Regions from separate parts of the Mesorhizobium sp. M8A.F.Ca.ET.181.01.1.1 genome, predicted to be linked through region 3. Evidence: predicted binding sites of a transcription regulator. Region 3 holds the regulator's gene; each other region holds the start of a gene.
What was found. The regulator LexA, encoded in region 3, represses DNA repair genes until DNA is damaged. The targets are predictions, from matches to a motif close to TGTTCNNNNTGTGTTCNG.

Region 1 (7,725 bases), on a different contig from region 3:
CGTCGAGCGGCTGAAAGCGCTGCAGCTCGAAGTGCACGAGACTTTCATCGATCTGGTCAAGGAGCGGCGCGGCACGAAGCTCAAGGACGATCCGGATCTGTTCACCGGGCTGTTCTGGACCGGCAAGCGAGGCCTGGAACTCGGCCTCGTGGATGCACTCGGCGACATGCGCACGGTGCTGAAGACCCGCTTCGGGCCGAAGACCCAGCTCAGGCTGGTCTCGGCGCCGCGCGGTTTCCTCGGCCGCTTCGGCCTGTTCGGCTCGAACAAGGGCTTTTCAGCGCCCGATATCGCCGCGGCTGCCGCCAGCGGCGTCATCGATGCGGCGGAAGAGCGCGCATTGTGGGCGCGCTTCGGGCTTTGAAAAAGCCATGAAAGCGTCTAGCATGGTTGCCCGAAAGACCCGACCGGCCGCCCTTACCGGCCCAGCGTGGTAGGAGTTTTGACATGCCGCAGCTCATTTTCTTCGCCGTCGTCGGCGTCGCCGCCTATTTCGGCTACCGCACCTTCCTGCGCGAGGCCGAGCGCGTGACGGCCAAGGTGCGGCGGACCGAAAAACAGGCGGCCAACGGCGCGATGGGAACGCTGGTCAAGGATCCGAAGACCGGCGAATACCGGCTGGCCAAGGACTGACCCTCATTTCACTCGCAATAGAGACTGTGGAATCCGGTCCGCGTGTCCGGACCTGGGCGGCACCCGCCAAGATAAATCTTGCTTTGCACGTCACCGGCAGGCGCCCCGACGGTTACCATCTCATCGAAAGCCTGGCTGTGTTCACGCGCTTTGGCGACAGGATCGAGATCGCGCCGGCTGAAGCCGACGATTTCAGCGTGTCCGGCCGCTATGCGGCGGACGTCCCGCTCGATGGCGGCAATCTGGTGCTGAAGGCACGCGATGCGTTGCGGCAGGCCGCCGGCATTCGGAGCACGCCGCCCGTGACCATCAGGCTCGAAAAGAACCTTCCGGTCGCGTCCGGCGTGGGCGGAGGGTCGAGCGACGCGGCGGCCGTGCTGCGCGGGCTGGCGGAGAGCTGGGGCCTGGACATCGACAGCACCGAGCTGGCGCGGATCGGTCTTTCGCTAGGCGCCGACGTGCCGATGTGCCTGGCGGCAAAGCCGCTGGTGGCGCGCGGCATCGGTGAGGAGCTGTCGATGGTGCCGGATTTTTCGGCGCTGGGTCTGGTGCTGGTCAATCCGGGAACGCCCGTCTCGACAGCGGAAATCTTCGCTTCACTGTCCCGTCGCGACAATGAGCCACTGCCGCCGCTGCCGCGCAGCATCGAGTTTCACAGCCTGCGCAACTGGCTGGAGGAGACCCGCAACGATCTCGAGCAGCCAGCCCTTGCGATGCAGCCCGCCATAGGCAGGGCGCTTTCATGGCTTGATAAGGCTGGATCGGGTTTTTCACGAATGTCCGGATCGGGCGCGACGTGCTTCGGCCTGTTCGAGACCGGCAATGTCGCCAAGCGCGCGGCGGCCGAGATCCGCGGCCGCCAGCCCGATTGGTTCGTCGCGGCAACGCGTAGCATGGCGTCGGAGGCTGAGTGAGATGGCCAGGATTGACGAGAGCCGTGCCTTCATTCCGGTGCGCATCGCGGTGCTGACGGTTTCTGACACACGCAGCCTCGCCGAGGACAAGTCCGGCCAGACGCTGGCCGATCGCATCACCGCGGCCGGCCACATCCTGGCCGGCCGCGACATCGTCACCGACGACCGCGAAAAGATCCGCGACACCGTCCTGGCGTGGTCGCGGGACAAGGCCATCGACGTCGTGATCACCACCGGCGGAACCGGCTTCACTGGCCGCGATGTGACGCCCGAGGCGCTGGAGCCGATTTTCGAAAAGCGCATGGACGGCTTTTCGGAAGTGTTCCACCGCATCTCCTACGACAAAATCGGCACCTCGACGATCCAGAGCCGGGCGACCGGCGGCGTCGTCAACGCCACCTTCGTCTTCGTGCTGCCGGGCTCGCCCGGTGCCTGCAAGGACGCCTGGGACGGCATCATCGAGGCACAGCTCGACTACCGGCACATGCCTTGCAACTTCGTCGAGATCTTGCCGCGCCTGGACGAACATCTGCGGCGCGGCAAATCAGCCCCTTAAAAAGCCTAGGCAAAGTGCTGACTTCACGCCGTGTTCGCCAGGCAGAACAGCGCAGGGCGCCTTCGAACGGCCATTCCAAACCGGATGCCGGAGACAGTATCTTCGTGGGCGATCCCTACCGTTCACGAGAAGGCAGATATGGCCGTGCAAACTGGAACCATGCACACTGGTGGGTGCCATTGCGGCAATATACGCCTGCGATTTTCGACCGAGCTGGATCCATCGCAAATCGAAGTCCGCGCCTGCCAATGCTCGTTCTGCACAAAGCATGGCGCGCGCGCCGTCGCCGATCCTGACGGCAGGCTGATCATCTCGGTCAAGGACGCAAGGCGATTGCGCAAATACCGGTTCGGACTGGAGACCGCCGACTATCTGATTTGCCGAGAATGCGGCGTCTATGCCGCCGCGATCGCCGGGGAAAATGACGAGGCCAGGGCCATCCTGATCGTCAACGCCCTGGACGATCACAGGGCGTTCACCGGAGAATCGGTCCTGGTCGACTTCGACTGGGAAAACAGAGCTGAGCGGCAAGCCAGGCGTCGCCTTCGCTGGATGCCGGTCGAGATGAGCTTCGCCTGACCTGCCTTCAGCGGATGACCGGCTCGCCATGGAAACGACGGCGCGACGGCTTGGAGACGCCGAAGCCAACTTCCATCATCAGCCGTGGCGTGCGTGCCGGCACCGTGCCCATGTGGAAACCGAAGGGGTCTTCGACGAAGCCGAGGCCAGCCTCTCCGGTCAGGGTCACCGGGCTCTGCTCGCCATACACGTCCAGCACATCCTTGGCGGGATGGCCGACGAGAAGGGTGAGCTGATGCCTTATGGCGCGGCGCCTGTGGCTTCCCCTGACATAGACATGCGGACCGGTCTCGGCGTCGACGGGCTTGAGGTAGAAAAAGAATTTCAACATCCGCCAGTCATCGAGATCGAAATGATACTTGCCGAGCGAGGCAAGGTTCTTGTCGGCGTCGGACGCCTCGCCGGTAGGAAAACTCCACCAGACGCGTGTCGTGATCAGTTTCGCCTGGCCGCCGAGATAGTGCGCGGCGATGTCGAGAAGCAGCGGGTCGCGCTGTATGGCGAGTGCCGCCGGGCAGTCGAGGATGCGTTCGAAATAATGGCCGCTCAGCAATGAGCGGCCAAGGCGCTTTTCGGCTTCGGCATGTTCGCCGGGCACGAATTCCGGCGGTCGAAATTGCCGTAGCAGGGCGTGCGCCGGGCGAAGCTGGCAATCTCCTCGTGGATATCAGGCGGCAGGATCAGCCCTGAGAACAACCCGTCCGACCGCAACGCGTCGACGACGGCCTCGCGCTGAACGCCCCTGAACATCGTATCCCGGACATTGTCAGCCGGACGAGTGCGCTTCGCGCCCAGCCAATGCATCCGGCGGCCGGGGATGGTACGCGCCAGAACGAACATCGGCAGCCAGGCAGGGTTTTCGCGCAGGTCCTTCAGATAGGTCGGGATGCCCACGGCGATGCGGCGCAGCAGGCTGCCATTGCGTGCAATGGCCTCGAGACTGGCAGTGCCGGACTTGTCAGTGGTCGAAAGGTTCATGGGGATCCTCAAGGGTATGATGCAGCGCCGACGCAATGTCGGAGCCTGCCGTTCCGGCATGACCCAAACCCAATTCACCCGCCTTGTCGGAAAGTTACCCGCGCGTCAGTTTTTGTGCAACGCACAATGGACAGAGCAGCCGCAAAAAATCACCTCTGCCTCGGCGGCGCCGCCCAGATCTCGGCGTCGAGCTTCTTTGTCGCCAGACCGCGCGCCAACGCCTCGGCGCTGCCGGCATTCTTGGACAGAGATGCCGCCTGCCGCTTGCTGATCACCAGGCCGTCGGCGAGCGCACGGTTTGCCGAAAAGACCCGGGCCAGGAACGGCGGACGGCTGCCCCGCGCCCGCGAGAACCGGGCGGCCATTGTCTGCCTGGCGGTATGGGCGACAACCGCGTCGATCCAGCCCTCCACCAGCCTCGCACCCGGTTCGAGAAACAGCAGCCAATCACCCTTGGCCTGGCGAATGCCGGCGGCGATGCCGCCGCTCCCCACATAGTGGCAGCCAGCATGCTCGGCCACGCGATGCGTGTGGTCGGTGGAGCCGGTGTCGCAGACGACGACATCGCGCACCACGCCCTCGACCGCGCCGCCGATCAGCGTCGCCAGCGTGCGGGCGAGACCCTCCTCGTCATTATGCGTTTCGATGAGAACACTGAGCATCATGAGCCGAATAGCGGAAAGCGCCGACCGACGCCAGTTTTTGCGCCGCACCACAAAAAGTTCTTGCTTTGTTCTCATCAACAAAATAGGAATAATTTCATGAGCAGAGCGATTCGACAGAACATGGACAGTCCCTGGGAGCGGGCGAAGATGGAACCGATCATGCGCGCCGACATTGCAGCCTTCGGAGCAGGACGAGCCGAAATGGCCAACGCGATGATCGAGCAGAGCGGCATGCGGGTCCGTCCGGACCGCAACCGTGGCCGGTCGGCAGGCATCAATCCGTCCGGCCGGTTCGAACCCGTGAGCCGACATGTCTTCGACGACGGCTGGAGTTCGCTGGAGGAACTGCCCCCGTTCAAGACCGAGGTGCAGGTGGAGAAGCCGCGCTCCATCATCACGCGCAACGAATCGCCGGACATCTCCTTCGACCGGTCGATCAATCCCTATCGCGGCTGCGAGCACGGCTGCGTCTATTGCTTCGCGCGGCCGACACACTCGTTCATGGGCCTGTCGCCGGGCCTGGATTTCGAATCCAAGCTGTTCGCCAAGCCGGACGCGGCACGCCTGCTCGACAAGGAGTTGTCGAAGGACGGCTACCAGCCCCGCACCATCGCCATCGGCACCAACACCGATCCCTACCAGCCGATCGAGAAGCAGTACCGGATCATGCGCGAAATCCTCGAAGTGCTGGAGGCACGCGGTCATCCGGTCGGCATCGTCACCAAATCGGCCCTGGTGGTGCGCGACATCGACATTCTGTCGCGCATGGCCGAGCGCGGGCTCGCCAAGGTGGCGCTGTCGGTGACGACGCTCGACCGCATGCTGGCCAGGACGATGGAACCCCGCGCCTCGACGCCGACCAAGCGGCTGGAAGCGATCAGGCAGCTTTCGGATGCCGGTATCCCTGCTTCGGTGATGGTGGCGCCGATCATTCCGGGCCTGACCGACCAGGAGATGGAACGCATCCTCGACTCGGCACACCATGCCGGAGCGCGCGAAGCTGGCTATGTGGTGCTGCGCCTGCCGCTGGAGGTCAGCCCGATCTTCAAGGACTGGCTGCTGCGTCACTATCCCGACCGCTATCGCCACGTCATGTCGTTGATCCGTTCGATGCGCGACGGCAAGGACTACGATTCGGAATGGGGCAAGCGCATGAAGGGCGCCGGTCCCTATGCCTGGCAGATCGGCCGGCGCTTCGAAATCACCGCCAAGCGGCTCGGCCTCAATGCGGAGCGACGCACGCTGCGGACTGACCAGTTCGTCGCCGCCGGCAAGGACCAGGAGCAGTTGATGCTGCTCTGAAAATTGAAAATCGCCGCGGGCTGTTCATGACCGCCGCGGCCAAGAATCCCGTCCGGCCTGCCCCGGCCAGCAGACGGTGCCCTCCCGGTCCGGCGCCCCACCCGACCCGGAGGGACTTGCGGAGAATCGGAGCCGATGCGAACCTCGCCGCAACATGGCTCGCGCGCGTTCTGATTCTCCGCTTCTCTTCGAAATCGTCGAGAAACCCGATTTCTCCTTCGAGACGAAGGCGATGGCCGATGGGTTATGGCCGGTCGCGGGGATGGACGAAGCCGGTCGTGGCCCGCTGGCGGGTCCGGTCGTCGCGGCAGCAGTGGTGCTCGACCCCGCCAACATTCCCGAAGGACTCGACGATTCAAAGCGGCTTAGCCACTTGCAGCGCGAAGCGCTGTTCCTGCGCATCCTCGGTTCCGCGCTCGGCGTCTCGATGGCGTCGATCAGCGCGGAGGGTATCGATGGCAGCAACATCCTCAAGGCGAGCCTCGAAGCGATGCGCCGCGCGCTGGTCGGGCTGCCGGTTCAGGCAAAACTCGCGCTCGCCGACGGGCGCGACGTGCCCCCGGGACTGCCCTGCGAAGGGCGCGCGCTGATCAAGGGCGACCAGCGCTCGCAGTCGATCGCCGCCGCCTCGATCGTCGCCAAGGTCATGCGCGACCGCATGATGTGTGGCTGCGGCAATCATCACGATCGTTACGGCTTCGAAGTCCATATGGGTTACGCCACGGCCCGGCATCGCACGGCGATCGAGGCGCACGGGCCGGTAGCGCGGCTGCACCGCACCTCGTTTGCGCCGTTCAGGCTTGGGGGTGTCGAGGTGGTTGAGGAAGAGAGCTTGGCCGGGCTGGAGTGAGGCGAAAGCGGCGCCGAACTACAGCCGATCTCCCCCTCGTGGGGGAAATGTCCGGCAGGACAGAGGGGCGCTGTCCCGCCGACCTGTCAGTTCATTGCGATCAGATTCGCCCGATACTTCTCAGCCGGTGCGACGGATAAAGAATCGAACGCCGGCGATCCTTCGCGCCCCCCTCTGCCCTGCCGGGCATCTCCCCCACGAGGGGGGAGATTGGCGGCGTCAACACACCGCACAACAAAAAAGCCGCCAGGTTCCCCGGGCGGCTTTTGATTTGCTTGATGTTGTCAGCTCAGTTCAGCTTCGCCTTCACGTCCTGCAGCGCGGACTTGAACAGGTCGGCTCCGGCCTTGGCGTCAACCTTGGCGGCGAGCAATGCGCGTGCCGCCTCGACAGCGATGTCGACGGCGCTGGCGCGCACTTCGCCGATCGCTTCGCGCTCGGCCTGGCCGATCTTCTGTTCGGCAAGCGCGGTGCGCCGGGCGACATAGTCCTCGGTCTTCTTGTGGGCCTCGGCGGCCAGCAGTTCGGCCTCGCGCTTGGCGGCCGCGACAATGTCGGCAGCCTCCTGCTCGGCTTCCTTGCGCTTCTTCTTGTACTGGCCAAGCAATTGCTGGGCCTCGTCGCGCAGCTTGCGTGCCTCGTCGAGCTCACTGCTGATCCTGGCGGCGCGGGCGTCGAGCGCCTTGGCGATCATGCCGGGCACCTTGATGTAGACGGCGATCGCCAGGAAGATGATCAGGGCAATCGTGGCCCAGAGCGTTGCGAGAGATGTAGCGTCCATGATGCGCTCCTCACCGGGCCACGGATTTGACCGCGGCCGCGATCTCGGCCTTGCTGGCCTTGCCGCCAACGAGTGCCTCGACGATCGCCGAAGCGGTATCCTCGGCAATGCTGCCGACTTCCTTCATGGCATTGGCCTTGATGGAAGCAATGCGTGCCTCGGCCTCGCCAAGCTTCCCGTCGAGCGCAGCCTCGATCTTCTTGCGCGCGGTATCGGCTTCCGCCTTGGCCGCATCGTTGGCTTGCTGGCCGATCGAGTTCGCGTTCTTCTTGGCTTCCGCCAGTTCCTGCTCGTAAGCGGCAACGGCGGCGTCTGCCTCGCCCTTCAACTTGGCAGCCTGGTCGAGATCCTGGCTGATGCGGTCGTTGCGGACATCGATGATGCCCCCGACGCGCGGCATCACGACCCGCTTCAGGAAGAGGTAGAACAGCCCGAACGTGATCGCCAGCCACAGAAGCTGCGACGGA
Region 2 (7,725 bases), 620 kb from region 3:
AGGGATCTCGTCTCCGAGCTGCTCACGGCTTCGGGACGCTCGGAAATCAATCCGAAACTTGATCTCGAGTCCATCATCATCCCAGCCGAGAAGGCAACGCCGGTGGCATTGATGGTGAACGAACTCCTCACCAACGCGCTCAAGCATGCGTTCAAGGAAGGGCCGGATGGCACGAGATCGGGCAGCATCGGCATCAAGATGAGCCAGCCGGACGGCCATTTGAACATCGAGGTCTCGGACGACGGCGTCGGCATGGCGGACGCCAATGGGGACGCCTCCTTCGGCATGCGGCTGATCAAGTCGCTTGCACGCCAATTGCGCGCCGACATCGAGTGGCGCGATGCCGGTCCCGGCACTCGCGTTGTCATTTCGATGCCCAACGGACCACAGCACAAAGGGAACCTGTCATGAATGAGCCTCTCAAGGTCCTGATCGTGGAGGATGAGGCCTTGCTGGCCATGGAGCTGGAAAGCCTTGTCCAGGACGCCGGCCACAGTGTGGTGGGCTGGGCGACATCCCTGGCCGAAGCAAGGGAGGTGGTCGATTCGACGCGGGCCGACATCGCCTTTGTCGACATCCACCTCACCGACGGCCCGACCGGCATCGATGTCGCCGAATATATCGACGACAGGAAGAATTCCATGGTCGTTTTCATGACCGCAAACCCGAAGCGCATTCCCGACCATTTCGCCGGCGCGATCGGGGTCATTGCCAAGCCCTACACGGTCCACGGGGTGACTTCGGCCCTGCGCTATTTGCAGGAAGGCGTGCGGCGCCCGCCGCCGACATCGGAGCGACCGGCGGGTTTCACCTTGTCGCCGGCTTTCGAGACGGTCTGGGCGCCGGGAAGGTGACGACGATCAAGCCAGCTTCTGCTTGAGGAAAGCGACGGTCCTGCCCCAGGCGAGATCGGCCGCCTTCTTGTCGTAGCGCGCCGCCGAGGTGTCGTTGTTGAAGGCATGGTTGGCGCCTTCATAGACATAGACCGTGTATTCGACGTGGGCGGCGTCGAGCTCCTTCTTGAAGGCATCGATCCCGGCATTGGTGCGCTGGTCGAGGCCGGCATAATGCAGCAGCAGCGCAGCCTTGATCTTAGAGGCGTCGGCGGCGTTCGGCTGCATGCCGTAATAGGCGACGCTGGCGGCAAGGTCGGGCGCATTGACGGCCAGCATGTTGGCCGTGCCGCCGCCCCAGCAGAAGCCGATGGCGCCGACCTTGCCGTTGCCGTCCTTGTCGGCCTTGAGAAAGGCGACCGTCGCCACGCCGTTGGCCACGGTCTGCGCCGGGTCGAGTTTCCCGAACATGTCGCGCGCCTTGTCCTCATCGGCGGGCGTGCCGCCGAGCGGCGACAGGAAATCGGGCGCGAGCGCCACGAACCCTTCCAGCGCCACACGCCGGGCGACGTCGCGGATATGCGGGTTGAGCCCCCTGTTTTCATGAATGACGATGACGGTGCCGAGCTTGCCGGTATGGTTTGCCGGTTTGACCAGATAGCCTTTCATCTCGCCGCCGCTGCCGGGATAGCTGATGTCCTCGCCTTTCACGCGGGCATCGTTTTCGGCCACGATTGCCGCCTGGGCGGAGTTCGCAGCCAGCATCGGCGCGATGGCGGCCGCCGCCGCACCCGATCCGGCAAGCCTGGTCAGTTGCTCCATGAAGCGGCGGCGATCCAGCGTCAGATGGGTGTATTCGTCATAGGCATCGATCATCGCCTGGGTGATGACGGGTTTGATGGTGACGTCGGTCATGGGCTTCCTCGATCTCGGTGTCTTGACTTCGGTTTCCTTGCCGTCCGCAAGATAGGGGCGAGCCTGTCATCGTCCACTGGACCGTGACACCTCGCCGTCTCCAAGACCGCCAGTCAGGCCGCTGAAGATCATCACGTTTTTGTCATCGGTGAAAATCTTGATGGCGCTGCCACAATAGTGGGGGAAACTGGCTGGCCGGCCGCTTTTGGCGGTCACGGTAGAGCAAATTCCAGGAAAAGTGCGTAGCGGTTTTCCCGGGAGAAGCGCGCAGCGCTTCCCCTTGGGAATTGCGTAAAAACAAGAAGTTAGAGCGGGGCAGAGGTTCTATCAAACTCTGAACCGCTCTAGGCCCGATCTGGAAGGAACAATGCCGATGACCATGACCTCGCCGATGCTCGCAACAGCTTTGATGGTTGCGGCCGCCGTTCTGGCCATTCGCGCGGCCGTTGTTGCGGCGAGCCGCAAGTCCATGGTCAAGGTACGCAGCCGCCAGCGCCATCCGGCAAACACGAAAAACCCAAGGTTGAGGTGAAGTCATGGACGTCCAGGACATCGTGAACACCGTCTCGCAGAAGGCCGGTCTCGACCAGGCTACGACCGAAAAGGTCGTCGGCACCATTTTCTCGGTCCTCGAGCATGAGGCGGAAGGCACCAGCGCCTCCTCCTTCTTCGCCAAGATTCCGGGCGCCGATGCGCTGGCGCAGAAATACGACGTCATGGCCGCCCCGGCCGGCGGCGGCGGCTTCCTGTCCTCGCTGCAAGGCGCGCTTGGCGGCGTTCTCGGCGAGAAAGCCGGCGCGCTGGTCAACGGCCTCGCCGCGCTCAAGGCATCCGGCCTCGACATGGCGCAGATCCAGAAGGCAGGCGAGACGCTGGTCCAGCAGGCCGAGGCAGCCGCCGGCCCCGATTTGACCAACCAGGTGCTCGGCTCGGTGCCCAGCCTGAAGAGCCATCTGGGGCTCGGCTAAGACGGCGACGCCGGCCGCCCGGTCGAAGGCAGAAAAACGTCCTGCATTGCGACGCTTTGCTGACCATGGCTGGCGCTGCCCCTCACCTGCCTGCCGGCATCCTCTCCCCGTATAGTGACGGGGAGAGGGGCGCTGTCATCGCCGATTTCGCTAATCCCCAATGATGCAAGAAGGCGCCGCGGTTGCGTCCAGCCACTTCTCCCCGTCACTATACGGGGAGAAGTGCCCGGCAGGGCGATGAGGGGCGGCGCTAGCGTCGCGAAAACTGGACCCCGCCCCTTACTTGGGCAGCGCGTAAGCCATCACATAATCGCCAGGCTTGGTGCCGACCGAGCCGTGGCCGCCGGCAACGATGACCACGAACTGGCGCCCGTCCGCGACCGTATAGGTCATCGGCGTCGATTGCCCTCCGGCGGGCAGCCGCGCCCGCCAGAGCTGCTTGCCTGAAGTCAGGTCATAGGCGCGCAGATAGTCGTCGACGGCGGCGCCCAGGAAGGCGACACCGCCGGCCGTGATCATCGGCCCGCCGATGCCGGGCACCCCGACCTTCAGCGGCAACGGCAGCGGCGTCATGTCGTAGACGGTGCCGTTGCGGTGCTTGTAGGCGATCTGTCCGGTCCTCAGATCAACGCCGGCGACATAGCCCCAGGGCGGCGCCTGGCAGGGGATGCCGAGCGGCGACAGGAAGGGTCCCATCACCACCGCATAGGGCGCGCCCTCATTGCGGTTCAGCCCCTGCTCGCTGCCGCGCCCCTCGTCCGGCGGCGGCACCTGATCGCGCGGAATGAGCTGCGACTTGAACGCCAGGTAGGTCGGCATGCCGAACATCACCTGCCGCACCGGATCGACCGCTACCCCGCCCCAGTTGAAGGTGCCGAAATTGCCGGGATAGATCAGCGAGCCCTGGACGGAAGGCGGCGTGTAGCGGCCTTCATAGCGCAGGCCCTGGAATTCGATCCGGCACGCCAGCTGGTCGAACATGGTGATCCCCCACATGTCGGCGCCGGTCAGCGGCTTCGGCATGAAGGTAAGATCGGAAACCGGCTGCGTCGGCGATGTGTGATCGCCTTCGATGGCGCCGCCCGGCGCCGGCACTTCGTTCACCGCGATCACCGGCTCGCCTGTGCGCCGGTCGAGCACATAGAGGTCGCCCTGCTTGGTCGGCCCGACCAGCGCGGGCACGACGGAACCATCGGCCTTGGTGATGTCGACCAGGCTCGGCTGCGCCGGCACGTCCATGTCCCAGAGGTCATGGTGCACGGTCTGCCGCACCCATTTCAATTGCCCGGTATTGAGGTCGAGCGCGGTGATCGAGGAGGAGAATTTCTCGACATTGGCGCTGCGCCCGGCGCCGAGTTGGTCCGGCGTCTGGTTGCCGAGCGGCACATAGAGCAGGCCGAGCTTCTCGTCGGCGCTCGGCGTTGACCACATGTTGGGCGAGTTGGCGGTGTAGGTCTGGCCGGCCGCCAGCGGCGTCGTCTGGTCCGGATTGCCGGAATCCCAGTTCCATAGCAGCTTGCCGGTGCTCGCATCATAGGCGCGGATGACGCCGGACGGCTCCTGCGTCGAATAATTGTCGTTGACCGCGCCGCCGACGATGATCTTGCCGCCCGCGATCAGCGGCGCCGAAGTCGAGTAGTAATAACCGGACTTCGGATACGGCATGTTGGTCAGCAGATTGAGCGTGCCGCCCTCGGCAAAGGCTGGGCAAACCTGCCCGTTGGCGGCGTCGAGCGCGATCAGCCGCGCATCCGAGGTCGGCAGATAGACGCGCGTCGCGCAGGGCTGGCCGGCGGCGCCCGCGGCATCGGCATAATAGGAGACGCCACGGCAGGTCTGGTGCTGCCGGTCCTTGTCGAGCTTGATCTTGGGATCGTAGCGCCACTTCTCCTTGCCGGTCGCCGCATCGACCGCGATGGCGAAATTGTGCGGCGTGCAGATATAGAGCGTGTCGCCCACTTTGAGCGGCGTCACCTGGTAGGTGGTCTCGCCGACATCGTCCGGACCCTTCACGTCACCGGTGCGGTAGGTCCAGGCCGGCTGCAGATTGGCGACATTATCCGGTGTGATCTGGTCGAGCGGCGAATAGCGCTGGCCGAACTGCGTGCGCCCGTAATAGTGCCATTCGCCCGCCGGCACGTCGCCGCCGAGATTGGCGTTGGGGATCACCTTGTCGGTGTCGAGCGCGCCGCCGATGTCCTTCGGGTCCGTGGTCATCGAATAGCCGGCCACCGCCAGCGATGCCAGCACGGCCAGGATCAGTGGCGCGCGGCCGTCCGGACCGGCAAGGCCCCGCCGCGCCCACGGCGTCAGCAGCCACAGCGCCACCAGCACGATGACGCCGCCGCGCGGGCCGAGTTCCCACCAGTCGAAGCCGGTTTCCCAGACCGCCCAGGCAAGCGTGCCGAGCACGATCGCCGCGTAGAGCCAGAGCGCCGTGGAACGGCGTCGGTAGAGCAGCCAGGCGGCGACCAGGAAGGCGAGAGCGACGATGATGTAGTACCAACTGCCGCCCAGCGAAGCCAACCAGATGCCGCCGGCGCCAAGCGCCAGGCTGATGAGGAAGAGGACGAGGGAGGTGATGGTGACAGCCAAGATGATACTCCTTCGACTGTTGCGCGCATGGAGGCGGCCTTGGGCAACCCGGCATTGCGTGCTGCCCCGTACGCAACTTTCTCCCGACCGCCGCGCCTGTCAAGCGCAGGTCAAGGGTCCGCGGCGGCAACCTTGTCCCCCTGCGGTTGTTCACAACGCCGGCCGCCATATCGCTGGAGTGGCCCGTATCAAGCACTTTACCGGAACAAAACGTAGACAGTTCTGGTCTTTCCCTCCCGAATCACTACATTCGGGGGAGATGTCCGGCTTTTCCGAAGACATGCCCTTTTTCGACGAACCCAATGCGCGGCCCACGGCCCCGTCGGGCATTGCCGCGCGCGCCATGGCCGCCCGCGGCGGCCAGAACAATGCGCCGGACTATCTGAAGGGGCTGAACCCCGAGCAGCGGCTGGCGGTGGAGACCACCGAAGGCCCGGTTCTGGTGCTGGCCGGCGCCGGCACCGGCAAGACCCGCGTCTTGACCACCCGCATCGCCCACATCCTCGCCACCGGCAGGGCATTCCCCTCGCAGATCCTGGCAGTGACCTTCACCAACAAGGCCGCGCGCGAGATGAAGCAGCGCATCGGCATCCTGATCGGCGAAGGCAATGTCGAGGGCATGCCATGGCTCGGCACCTTCCACTCGATCGGCGTGAAGTTGCTGCGCCGCCATGCCGAGCTTGCCGGCCTGAGATCCGACTTCACCATCCTCGACACCGACGACGTCGTGCGGCTGATCAAGCAGCTGATCCAGGCCGAGGGCCTGGACGACAAGCGCTGGCCCGCAAAACAGTTCGCCCAGATGATCGACGGCTGGAAGAACAAGGGCCAGGGTCCGGCCGACATCGCCGAGGGCGATGCGCGCAGCTTCGCCAACGGCAAGGGCCGCGAGCTTTACAAGGCCTATCAGGAGCGTCTGCAGACGCTCAACGCCTGCGATTTCGGCGACCTGCTCTGCCACCCGATCCGCATCTTCCGCGCCAATCCCGATGTGCTGAAGGACTATCACCGGCGCTTCAAATACATCCTGGTCGACGAGTACCAGGACACCAACACCGCCCAATACATGTGGCTGCGGCTGCTCGCGCAGCGACCGGAAGGCAAGCCGATCTCCCCCCTTGAGGGGGAGATGTCCGGCAGGACAGAGGGGGGCGCCTCGCGCGACAGGGCCACCGTTAACATCTGCTGCGTCGGCGACGACGACCAGTCGATCTATGGCTGGCGCGGCGCGGAGGTCGACAACATCCTGCGTTTCGACAAGGATTTTCCCGGCGCCACCATCATCCGGCTGGAACGCAACTACCGCTCGACCGCACACATATTGGGCGCCGCTTCCCATCTCATCGCTTACAATGAGGGCCGTTTCGGCAAGACGCTGTTCACCGACCGCAACGATCCCGAGGATGGCAAGGTCAACGTCCACGCCGCCTGGGATTCGGAGGAGGAAGCCCGCGCCATCGGCGAGACCATCGAGGCCTACCAGCGCCAGAAGCACAATTTGAACGACATGGCGATCCTCGTCCGCGCATCCTTCCAGATGCGCGCCTTCGAGGACCGCTTCATCACGCTCGGCCTGAACTACCGCGTCATCGGCGGCCCGCGTTTTTACGAGCGCATGGAAATCCGCGACGCACTGGCCTTCTTCCGCGTCGTCGCCAACGGCACCGACGACCTCGCCTTCGAGCGCATCGTCAATGTGCCCAAGCGCGGCCTGGGCGAAGCGACCATCCGGCAGATCCACGACACGGCGCGCGGCATGCGCATCCCAATGCTGGAGGCGGCGGGCACGCTCGCCGAAAGCGACGAGCTGAAGCCGAAACCGCGCGCCGCGCTGCGCGAGGTCGCGGCCAATTTCGAACGCTGGCAGAAGGCGCTGGAAACCACGCCGCACACCGAGCTCGCCGAGACCATTCTCGAAGAGAGCGGCTACACCGACATGTGGAAGAACGACCGTTCGGCGGAAGCCCCCGGCCGGCTGGAGAACCTGAAGGAACTGATCCGCTCCATGGAGGAGTACGAGTCGCTGCGCTCCTTCCTCGAACATGTCGCGCTGGTCATGGATGCCGAGCAGAATGCCGGGCTCGATGCCGTTTCCATCATGACGCTGCACTCGGCCAAGGGCCTCGAATTCGAGACCGTTTTCCTGCCCGGCTGGGAGGAAGGCCTCTTTCCCCATCAGCGCGCGCTGGACGAAGGCGGCCGTTCGGGGCTCGAAGAAGAGCGCCGCCTCGCCTATGTCGGCCTGACGCGGGCCAAGAAGAACCTGCATATCTGGTTCGTCTCCAACCGCCTCATCCACGGCCTCTGGCAATCGACCATTCCGTCGCGCTTCCTCGAGGAACTGCCGGAAGCCCATGTCGAGGTCGCCGAAGCCGGCAATTCCTACGGCGGCTACGGCAATCCCTATGGCGGCG
Region 3 (7,725 bases):
TCGGTCCTGAAGAACATGTGGAGCAGCATGAAGGCGATCAGCGCGAGAAGGCCGGCGACGACGATCTTGCTGGCGGGAAAACCCGGCCGCGCGAACGGCACCCAGTCGAACACCGTCGGCGAGCCGAAGACCGAGAGATTGGACTTGCCCATGATGCGAAGGTTGATGCTGTAGAGCATCGTCATCATCAGGATGCCCGCCAGAAGCGTGTGGATGCGGAAGCGCAGATGGATGAAGGCGGTGCAGCAGCCCGCCGCGAAGCCGGCAACGAGGGCGGCGGCGATGCCGACCAACGGCGATGCGCCGGCGGCAAGGAGGACGCCGCAGATGCAGCCGCCCAGCGGAAAGGCGCCCTCGCTGGTGAGATCGGGAAAATTCAGCATGCGAAACGGAATCATGATCCCGAGCACGACAAAGGCCAGGATCAGGCTTTGCGCCAGCGTGACCGGCATGATCGCGACGAAGCTGGCGAGAACGTCCTGAATGAAGCCCATGATGATCAGCTCGCCAGCAACATGCGGTCGGTCTTGACTGAGAAATGGCCGATCAGATCGATAACCGTGATCCTCGCCTTCTCTTCGCCTGTGACCTCCAGGAGGACGCGGCCGGCGTCGAGCATGATCACCCGGTTGCCGTAGTCGACGGCATGCTGCATGTTGTGGGTCACCATCAAAGTCGTCAGCTTCAGCGCGCTGACGGCGCGCACCGTTGCCTGCATGACGATCTCGGCCGTGCGCGGGTCGAGCGCCGCGGTATGCTCGTCGAGCAGCAGCAAGTCGGGCGATCCGCCGACCGCCATGATCAGCGACAGGGACTGCCGCTGCCCACCCGAAAGCAGGTCGACGCGGGTGTCCATGCGGTTTTCAAGGCCGAGGCCCAGTATCGACAGGCGTTCCTTGTAGGACGCGAGCCGGGTGGCGTTCAGCCCCTGGCGCAAGGTGCGCTTGCTGCTGCGCAAATCAGCCAGCAGCATGTTTTCCGCGACCGTCATGCTGGCGGCGGTGCCGCGCATCGGATCCTGGAAGACGCGGGCCAGCTTCGCGGCGCGCTTGTGCACCGGCATATCAGTCACATCGGCGCCATTGATCAGGATCTGGCCGGAATCGAGGATCAGAGCGCCGGAAATGGCGTTGAGCATGCTGCTCTTGCCCGCCCCGTTGGAGCCGATGACGATGCCGAACTCGCCAGTCGCCAATGACAGGCTGAGGCCGTCCAGCGCGATCTTCTCGTCGGCCTGGCCCCTGTAGAATACTTTGCGCGCGGATCGGATCTCGAGCATCGTTCCTCCCTGACATGAAAAGTGACGGCGCCCGCGCCGTCACCTTCATGCAGCCTGATGTCAGTCGACGATGCAGCCGCAATCTGCCATCGAGGCCGGTATCTCGATGCCGAACGCGGCCATCGCCTTGCGGGAAATCGTTGCCATGTGATCCTTGTAGGCCGGGCGCGACGGCGCGATCGTCTTGGGATCCTTGCCCTTGAGTATCTCTGCGGCGATGTCGCCGGCGTTGATGCCAACCTGCGTGTAATTGACCGCGAAGCTCGCCGGCACAGTGCCGTTGCGGACCGCGCTGTCATCGGAGTTGACGACCGGGATACCGGCCTGGCGGGCGGCGGCGGAGACAGCGGCGATCGCCGGCTGGATCAGGTTCGAGGCCGGGCCGTAGATGACGTCGGCCTTGCCGGCGAGCGAAGCGATACGTTGCTGGATGTCATTGACGTTGTCGATGCCGACCTCCACCACCTCGAAGCCAGCGGCGGGCGCCGCCGCCTTGATCTTTTCGACCAAGGCAACGTCATTGGCCTCGCCCGGATTGTAAGGCACGCCGAAGCGCTTGGCGTTCGGCAGCAGCTTCTTGGTGAAGGCCATCACCGCGGCGACGTCCTGCAGATCGCTGGCGCCGGTCATGCCTTCGTCACCTGAATCCCACGACGGCACCAGCTTGGCCGCCACTGGATCGGTGACCGCGGCAAAGACGATTGGAATGCCGGAACCGGCGAGCGCCTTCTTGGCGATCTGCGAGACCGGCGTGGTGATGGTGTAGATCAGCTTGGGCTGCTCCGCCTGCAGCTTGGCGATCATCTGCGGCACCAGCGATGCATCGAAATTGGTATGGCTTTCCGTATAGACGACGTCCTTGCCCTCGACGAAGCCATTGTCCGTCAGCGCCTTCTTGAAGCCGGCTATGGCGGCATTGAGCTGGGGGTGCTCGCCGAAATTGGCAATGCCGATGCGTATCTGGTCGGCGGCGGCACTGCCGGCGCTCACCATCAACGCGCTAGCCATGAACAAACCCGACAACCAAGCGGATTTCGACTTCAACATCATTTCCTCCCAGATTTGATCAGCGCCGCTTGCAGCGCGGCTACTGCAAACGATCATGGTCAGTCCGCCGGCTTGTGTCAAACATTATATATAATTCTTGCCATGCCCCTACATCATATATAATTTTCCCTGCCAGACGACGGATGGACCGCGATGCAGGATCAAACGAGCTCCACAAAGACGGAGGCAGCCTATCAGCTGTTGCGGCGCGATATCCTGACCACGCGCCTCATGCCCGGCGCCCCGCTCAAACTGAGTGCACTGCGCGGCACCTATGGAGTCGGCTGGACGCCATTGCGCGAAGCCTTGTCGCGGCTCGAGGCCGAACGCCTGGTCACCGCCATCAGCAATCGCGGTTTTACCGTGGCTCGGGTGTCGCGGGCCGAACTGGAGGACCTGGCGCGCGCCAGGATGGTGGTCGAGATCCCCCTGTTCCTCGAATCGATGGAGAAAGGCGGCAAGGAATGGGAAGATGCCGTGGTCACCGCCCACTACCGGCTCTCCCGTTGCAAAACCGCGGTCGACGATCCCTCGGATGCGGCGGTCGACAAATGGGACGAGAATCACGAGGCTTTCCATGCGGCGCTGCTGAGCGCCGCCACATGCGATTGGCTGTTGCGTTTCCGCTCGACGATCTCGGATCAATTGCGCCGGCATCATCGCTTTCTTGGTCTGGCGCCGACATTGCGGGCCGCGGCCGGCCTCAAGGATGGCTACGAAGAGGCGATGGAGGCGCTGCGCGAAGCGATTGCGATCGAACACCATACCGCGATCATGGAAGCGGCACTCGATCGTGACGTCGAGCGGGCCAAGGCGCTTATGGTGGCCCATATCGGCTACACCCTGCACGTCTATGTCCACAGCTAAGACAGCGGCCCGACCAAATACGCCGCCCGCGCCGGCAGCTTGAAAGCTGGTTCGGGATGACTCCGGCGCTTCCGCGACACCTATTCGCACGCGTTGGTCGGAGTGGGGCCGGACGCCTGGGTCCATCGCTGCCCCGAAGCTGCCAGTCGTTGGCGTTTTGGTTTCGTTTCGTTCCGCGAATAACGGACCGATAAATTATACAATCCGCCCGGGGAAAGCCTTCCGAACGGCTGACGCCAAACTCGGGAGCGGATGGGCCACAGGCCATTAACCATAACGATTTCAATGGGCCTGCCGATGGCGGAAAAGGTCGGCTTCTGCCCGCCGTAGCGGACAAAAAACATCCGCAGCCTTAACAAATTCATTAAACTTTAAACGGTTGCGGAACACAACTGGAACAGATAGTGTTTGTTCTGGGTTTGTTTTTTCGATTCTGGTTCAGACCTTCGTTCAATGCCTTGGGGGCCGCCATGCTGACACGCAAGCAACATGAACTGCTGATGTTCATCCACGAACGGCTCAAGGAAAGCGGGATACCGCCCTCCTTCGACGAGATGAAGGAAGCGCTCGATCTTGCCTCCAAATCCGGGATTCATCGCCTGATCACGGCGCTGGAGGAACGCGGCTTCATTCGCCGGCTACCCAATCGGGCGCGCGCGCTGGAGGTGCTGCGGCTGCCGGATTCGATCGCGCCCGGCCTGAACGCGGCAAAGAAATTTTCGCCCAGCGTCATCCAGGGCAGCCTTGGTCAAAACAATCTTGGCCGCCAGCTCAAGCCGGCGACGGCGCCTTCGCGTCTGCCCGCGGCCGGCAATGACGACGATGTGGTTTCAGCCGTGTCCATCCCGGTCATGGGCCGTATCGCCGCCGGTGTGCCGATCGATGCCATCCAGCATCAGACGCATTCGATCTCGGTGCCGCCGGATATGATCATGGGCGGCGAGCACTATGCGCTGGAGGTCAAGGGTGACTCGATGATCGAGGCTGGTATCTTCGACGGCGACACGGTCATCATCCGCAATGCGAACACGGCAAGTCCGGGCGAAATCATCGTGGCGCTGGTCGACGAGGAGGAAGCGACGCTGAAGCGGTTCCGCCGTAAAGGCGCCTCGATCGCGCTCGAAGCCGCCAATCCAGCCTACGAAACGCGTATTTTCGGGCCGGACAGAGTCAAGGTACAAGGCAAGCTGGTCGGGCTGATCAGGCGCTACTGAGCCGGTTTGCCATCGGACTTGTCTGGCTTTTTATAGGGCGGCAGCCCCCTCGCCTCGCGTGAGAATTTTCGCTGCTCGTGCCAGGGCCGGTATGGTCCGTCGACAGCGAATTCGATCACAGCCGGGGTTGTGGCCGACTGGGGATCGAAGAAGACGGCAGCACTTCCCTTGCGGGCGAGCTGCCGTTTCGTGACGACGACAACCAGCGGATTGTGGCAGGCGTCATAGGCGGTCGCGTCATTGACGACGATCAGGTCGGCGAAGGCGCAGGCTTTCCAGGTGTTCTTGCGATCCTCGACATAGGCGACGATCGCGCCGGAAGGGTGCCTGGCAAGGCAAAGGCCTTCGCGGCAATAGAACGGCGATCCCTGCGGCAGGTCGGTGGGAGCGGCAATATCGAATTGCCCGTCCGCCTTGTCGAACATTTCCGGTTTGACGATTGTTTCGGAGACCAGAGCGCGTTTCCAGTTGTCGGCCGCGAATTCGTTCGGACGTTCCCGGTTGACGGCCAGTTCGCCATTGCCGATCGGCAGTGCGACCAGCCGTGCGTCTTCCGAGATCAGCACGTCGGGCGTGCGTATGTCCGACACAGTCAACAGACCGGCAAGTGCGAATGGCAGTGCCGCGAGCCGCAGCCAGGTCGTCGCCATCGTCGCGATGACCAGCGCGACGGCCACCAGCAGCACGGATTGCTGCGAGATCAGACCTACCCCATCGATTGGCGAGCGCTCCGATATCCATGACGATACGGCGATCATCGCTGTCAGGCCTTTGCCCATCACGTAGAGAAACGGGCCGTCGGCGCCGAAGGGCATCGCCAGCGAACTGAGGACCGCAAAAGGCATGACGACCACCGACACGATCGGCATGACGGCCAGATTGGCGAACAGGCTGAGCGGCGATACGCGCTGGAAATGCCAGATGGCAAACAGCGCCGTCGCGCTGCCGGCAATGATGGAGGTCATGGCCAATCCACCTGTCGCCAGCAGGAATTTTCGCGTCAGGAACCCGGGTAGTGACCGCTTTGGCGACGGTGGCCTCGTCTTACCAGCGCGGTGGTCCGCCCAGCCGGCATAGGCGCCAACAAGGGCCGCGGTTGCCGCGAACGACATCTGGAAGCTCGGGCCGACGACCTCGTGCGGGGAAACCAGGATAACGGCGATCGCCGAGATGGCCAGGTTGCGCATGGTGAGCGCCGCGCGATCGAACAAGACGGCAATCAGCATCACCGCCAGCATGATGAAGCTGCGTTCGGCCGCAACGACGACACCGGAAATGACGAGATAGGCGGCGATCGAGAAAAGTGCGGCGGCGGCCGCATATTTCTTCACCGGCCGGCGCGCGGAAAAGTCTGGAAACAGCGCGAAGGCACCGCGCAACAGACCCATGATGGTGCCGGCGACCAGCGCCATATGCAGTCCCGAAATGGAAATGATGTGATAGATGCCGGTACGCCGCATCGCTTCGTTGATTTCATCGGGAATGCCGGCGCGCACGCCGACGATCAGCGCCGCCGCGATCTCGCCTTCGGCGCCGCCGATGCTGCCCCTGATGTGGTCGGCGATGGCTTCGCGGGCGTTTTCGATGCTTGAAAAAAGACGGGCTGGCAGCGACATCTCACCATCGTCGGTAGCGACAACCGTTGGATTGCCGAGAAAGAAGCCGCTGCCGCCGATGCCTGCGAAATAGCTGTCGAAGGAGAAGTCGTAGCTGTCCGGCCGCACCGGACCGGTCGGCGGCAGCAGTTTGGCGTAGCCTGTGATAAGCGAGCCAGCGGTCATTTCCGGCGGTATCTTGCGTGCCGAAAGCCGGACCCTTTCCGGCGCATAGCGCAATTTCGGCCGGGCGGTCGAAATCACGTCCATGGTCAACCGGATACGGCCGCTCTCCATCTCCTCGAGCGAGACCACGCGGCCGGTCAATTGAGTCGAGATTTCCGAACCCAGCATCCGGGTTCCTGCTCGCCATGTTTCGACCTTCGCCGCGAGCAGGCCCAGCGCGCACAACAGCACTGCCATGAAACACAGATGGGTTTTCGGCCAGGAACGCGAGACGAATGCACAGGTCGCCGCCAGCACCATGACCGCGACAGGCTTTGCAAAATCGGGCTCGGTCGCCAGCGAAAAGTAGCCGATCGCCCCAACCGCCAGGCAGACCGGCACCAGCAGGAAGGCGATGCCCCGGTCAAGTTCCAGCTCCGCCGCCTTGGCCAAGCCGTGGCGCAGGCGAAGCAAGGATATCCGGCCGATTTGCCGGCGCGCGCGCACGATCCTGCGTGCGGCAGGAGACGGAGTTGGCGCCGGCAAGCCCGCTTGCAACGGCTGGGTTGCGGGCGCAGCCACGAGCGGCGATGGCAGCGGGATCGCCGGAGGCGTCGCAAACAAGGACCGTTCGCTGACGCCGACAATGGCGCCCTCGCCCCGATCCGAGCCCCGGCCTCGTCCAGTCATCGGGTCTGCCCCTTGCGCCCTCGACACCCTATGCTACATGAACGCGCGAAGCGCGAAAGTCCGCGCCCTCCGCACCCAGCTTCAGACGTTTTCCGAGAGTTCCATGTCCGACAAGGTCATCACCCGTTTTGCCCCCTCGCCGACCGGCTATCTGCACATCGGCGGCGCGCGCACGGCACTGTTCAACTGGCTCTATGCCAAGCATACCGGCGGTACGATGCTGCTGCGCATCGAGGACACCGATCGGGAGCGTTCGACCGATGCGGCCACATCAGCCATTCTCGACGGCCTGACCTGGCTCGGCCTGTCATGGGACGGCGATGCGGTTTCCCAATTCGAGCGGGCGCCGCGCCATCGTGAGGTGGCCGAGGAACTGGTGCGGCTGGGCAAGGCCTATTACAGCTACGAGACTTCAGCCGAGCTCGAGGCGATGCGCGAGGCAGCACGCGCCAAGGGCCTGCCGCCACGCTATAACGGCCACTGGCGTGAGCGCGATCCGTCGGAGGCACCCGCCGGCGTCAGGGGCGCCATCCGCATCAAGGCACCGACCGAGGGCGAGACGGTGGTGCAGGATCGGGTCCAGGGCGAGGTGCGCTTCCCCAACAAGGATCTCGACGACTTCATCATCCTGCGCTCGGACGGCAACCCGACCTATATGCACGCCGTCGTCGTCGACGACCACGACATGGGCGTCACCCACATCATCCGTGGCGATGATCACCTGACCAACGCCGCCCGCCAGACCGTGATCTACAACGCCATGGGCTGGGACGTGCCTTCGATGTCGCATATCCCGCTGATCCATGGCGCCGACGGCGCCAAACTGTCGAAGCGCCACGGCGCGCTTGGTGTCGAGGCCTATCGCGCC

Region 1: the regulator LexA is predicted to act here: its motif matches at 4,381-4,398, upstream of EN824_RS17945 (PA0069 family radical SAM protein).
Region 2: the regulator LexA is predicted to act here: its motif matches at 5,513-5,530, upstream of EN824_RS03655 (UvrD-helicase domain-containing protein).

Annotation. Positions count from the first base shown of each region.
Region 1 is NZ_SRTV01000004.1:447,044-454,768, reverse strand. Features, by position in the region: gene EN824_RS17980 (S49 family peptidase) at 1-364, shown strand, start outside; gene EN824_RS17975 (hypothetical protein) at 448-633, shown strand; gene EN824_RS17970 (4-(cytidine 5'-diphospho)-2-C-methyl-D-erythritol kinase) at 660-1,547, shown strand; gene moaB (molybdenum cofactor biosynthesis protein B) at 1,549-2,103, shown strand; gene EN824_RS17960 (hypothetical protein) at 2,242-2,682, shown strand; partial or broken gene EN824_RS17955 (hypothetical protein) at 2,690-3,660, opposite strand; gene EN824_RS17950 (glycosyltransferase) at 3,810-4,322, opposite strand; gene EN824_RS17945 (PA0069 family radical SAM protein) at 4,473-5,627, shown strand; gene EN824_RS17940 (ribonuclease HII) at 5,782-6,477, shown strand; gene EN824_RS17935 (F0F1 ATP synthase subunit B) at 6,767-7,258, opposite strand; gene EN824_RS17930 (F0F1 ATP synthase subunit B) at 7,269-7,725, opposite strand, start outside.
Region 2 is NZ_SRTV01000001.1:743,455-751,179, reverse strand. Features, by position in the region: gene EN824_RS36515 (histidine kinase dimerization/phosphoacceptor domain -containing protein) at 1-411, shown strand, start outside; gene EN824_RS03680 (response regulator) at 408-854, shown strand; gene EN824_RS03675 (dienelactone hydrolase family protein) at 861-1,748, opposite strand; gene EN824_RS35075 (hypothetical protein) at 2,122-2,280, shown strand; gene EN824_RS03670 (hypothetical protein) at 2,285-2,716, shown strand; gene EN824_RS03660 (glucose/quinate/shikimate family membrane-bound PQQ-dependent dehydrogenase) at 2,996-5,311, opposite strand; gene EN824_RS03655 (UvrD-helicase domain-containing protein) at 5,571-7,725, shown strand, end outside.
Region 3 is NZ_SRTV01000001.1:1,365,090-1,372,814, reverse strand. Features, by position in the region: gene EN824_RS06710 (ABC transporter permease) at 1-494, opposite strand, end outside; gene EN824_RS06705 (ABC transporter ATP-binding protein) at 500-1,279, opposite strand; gene EN824_RS06700 (ABC transporter substrate-binding protein) at 1,340-2,326, opposite strand; gene EN824_RS06695 (GntR family transcriptional regulator) at 2,480-3,193, shown strand; gene lexA (transcriptional repressor LexA) at 3,664-4,407, shown strand; gene EN824_RS06685 (ComEC/Rec2 family competence protein) at 4,401-6,857, opposite strand; gene gltX (glutamate--tRNA ligase) at 6,961-7,725, shown strand, end outside.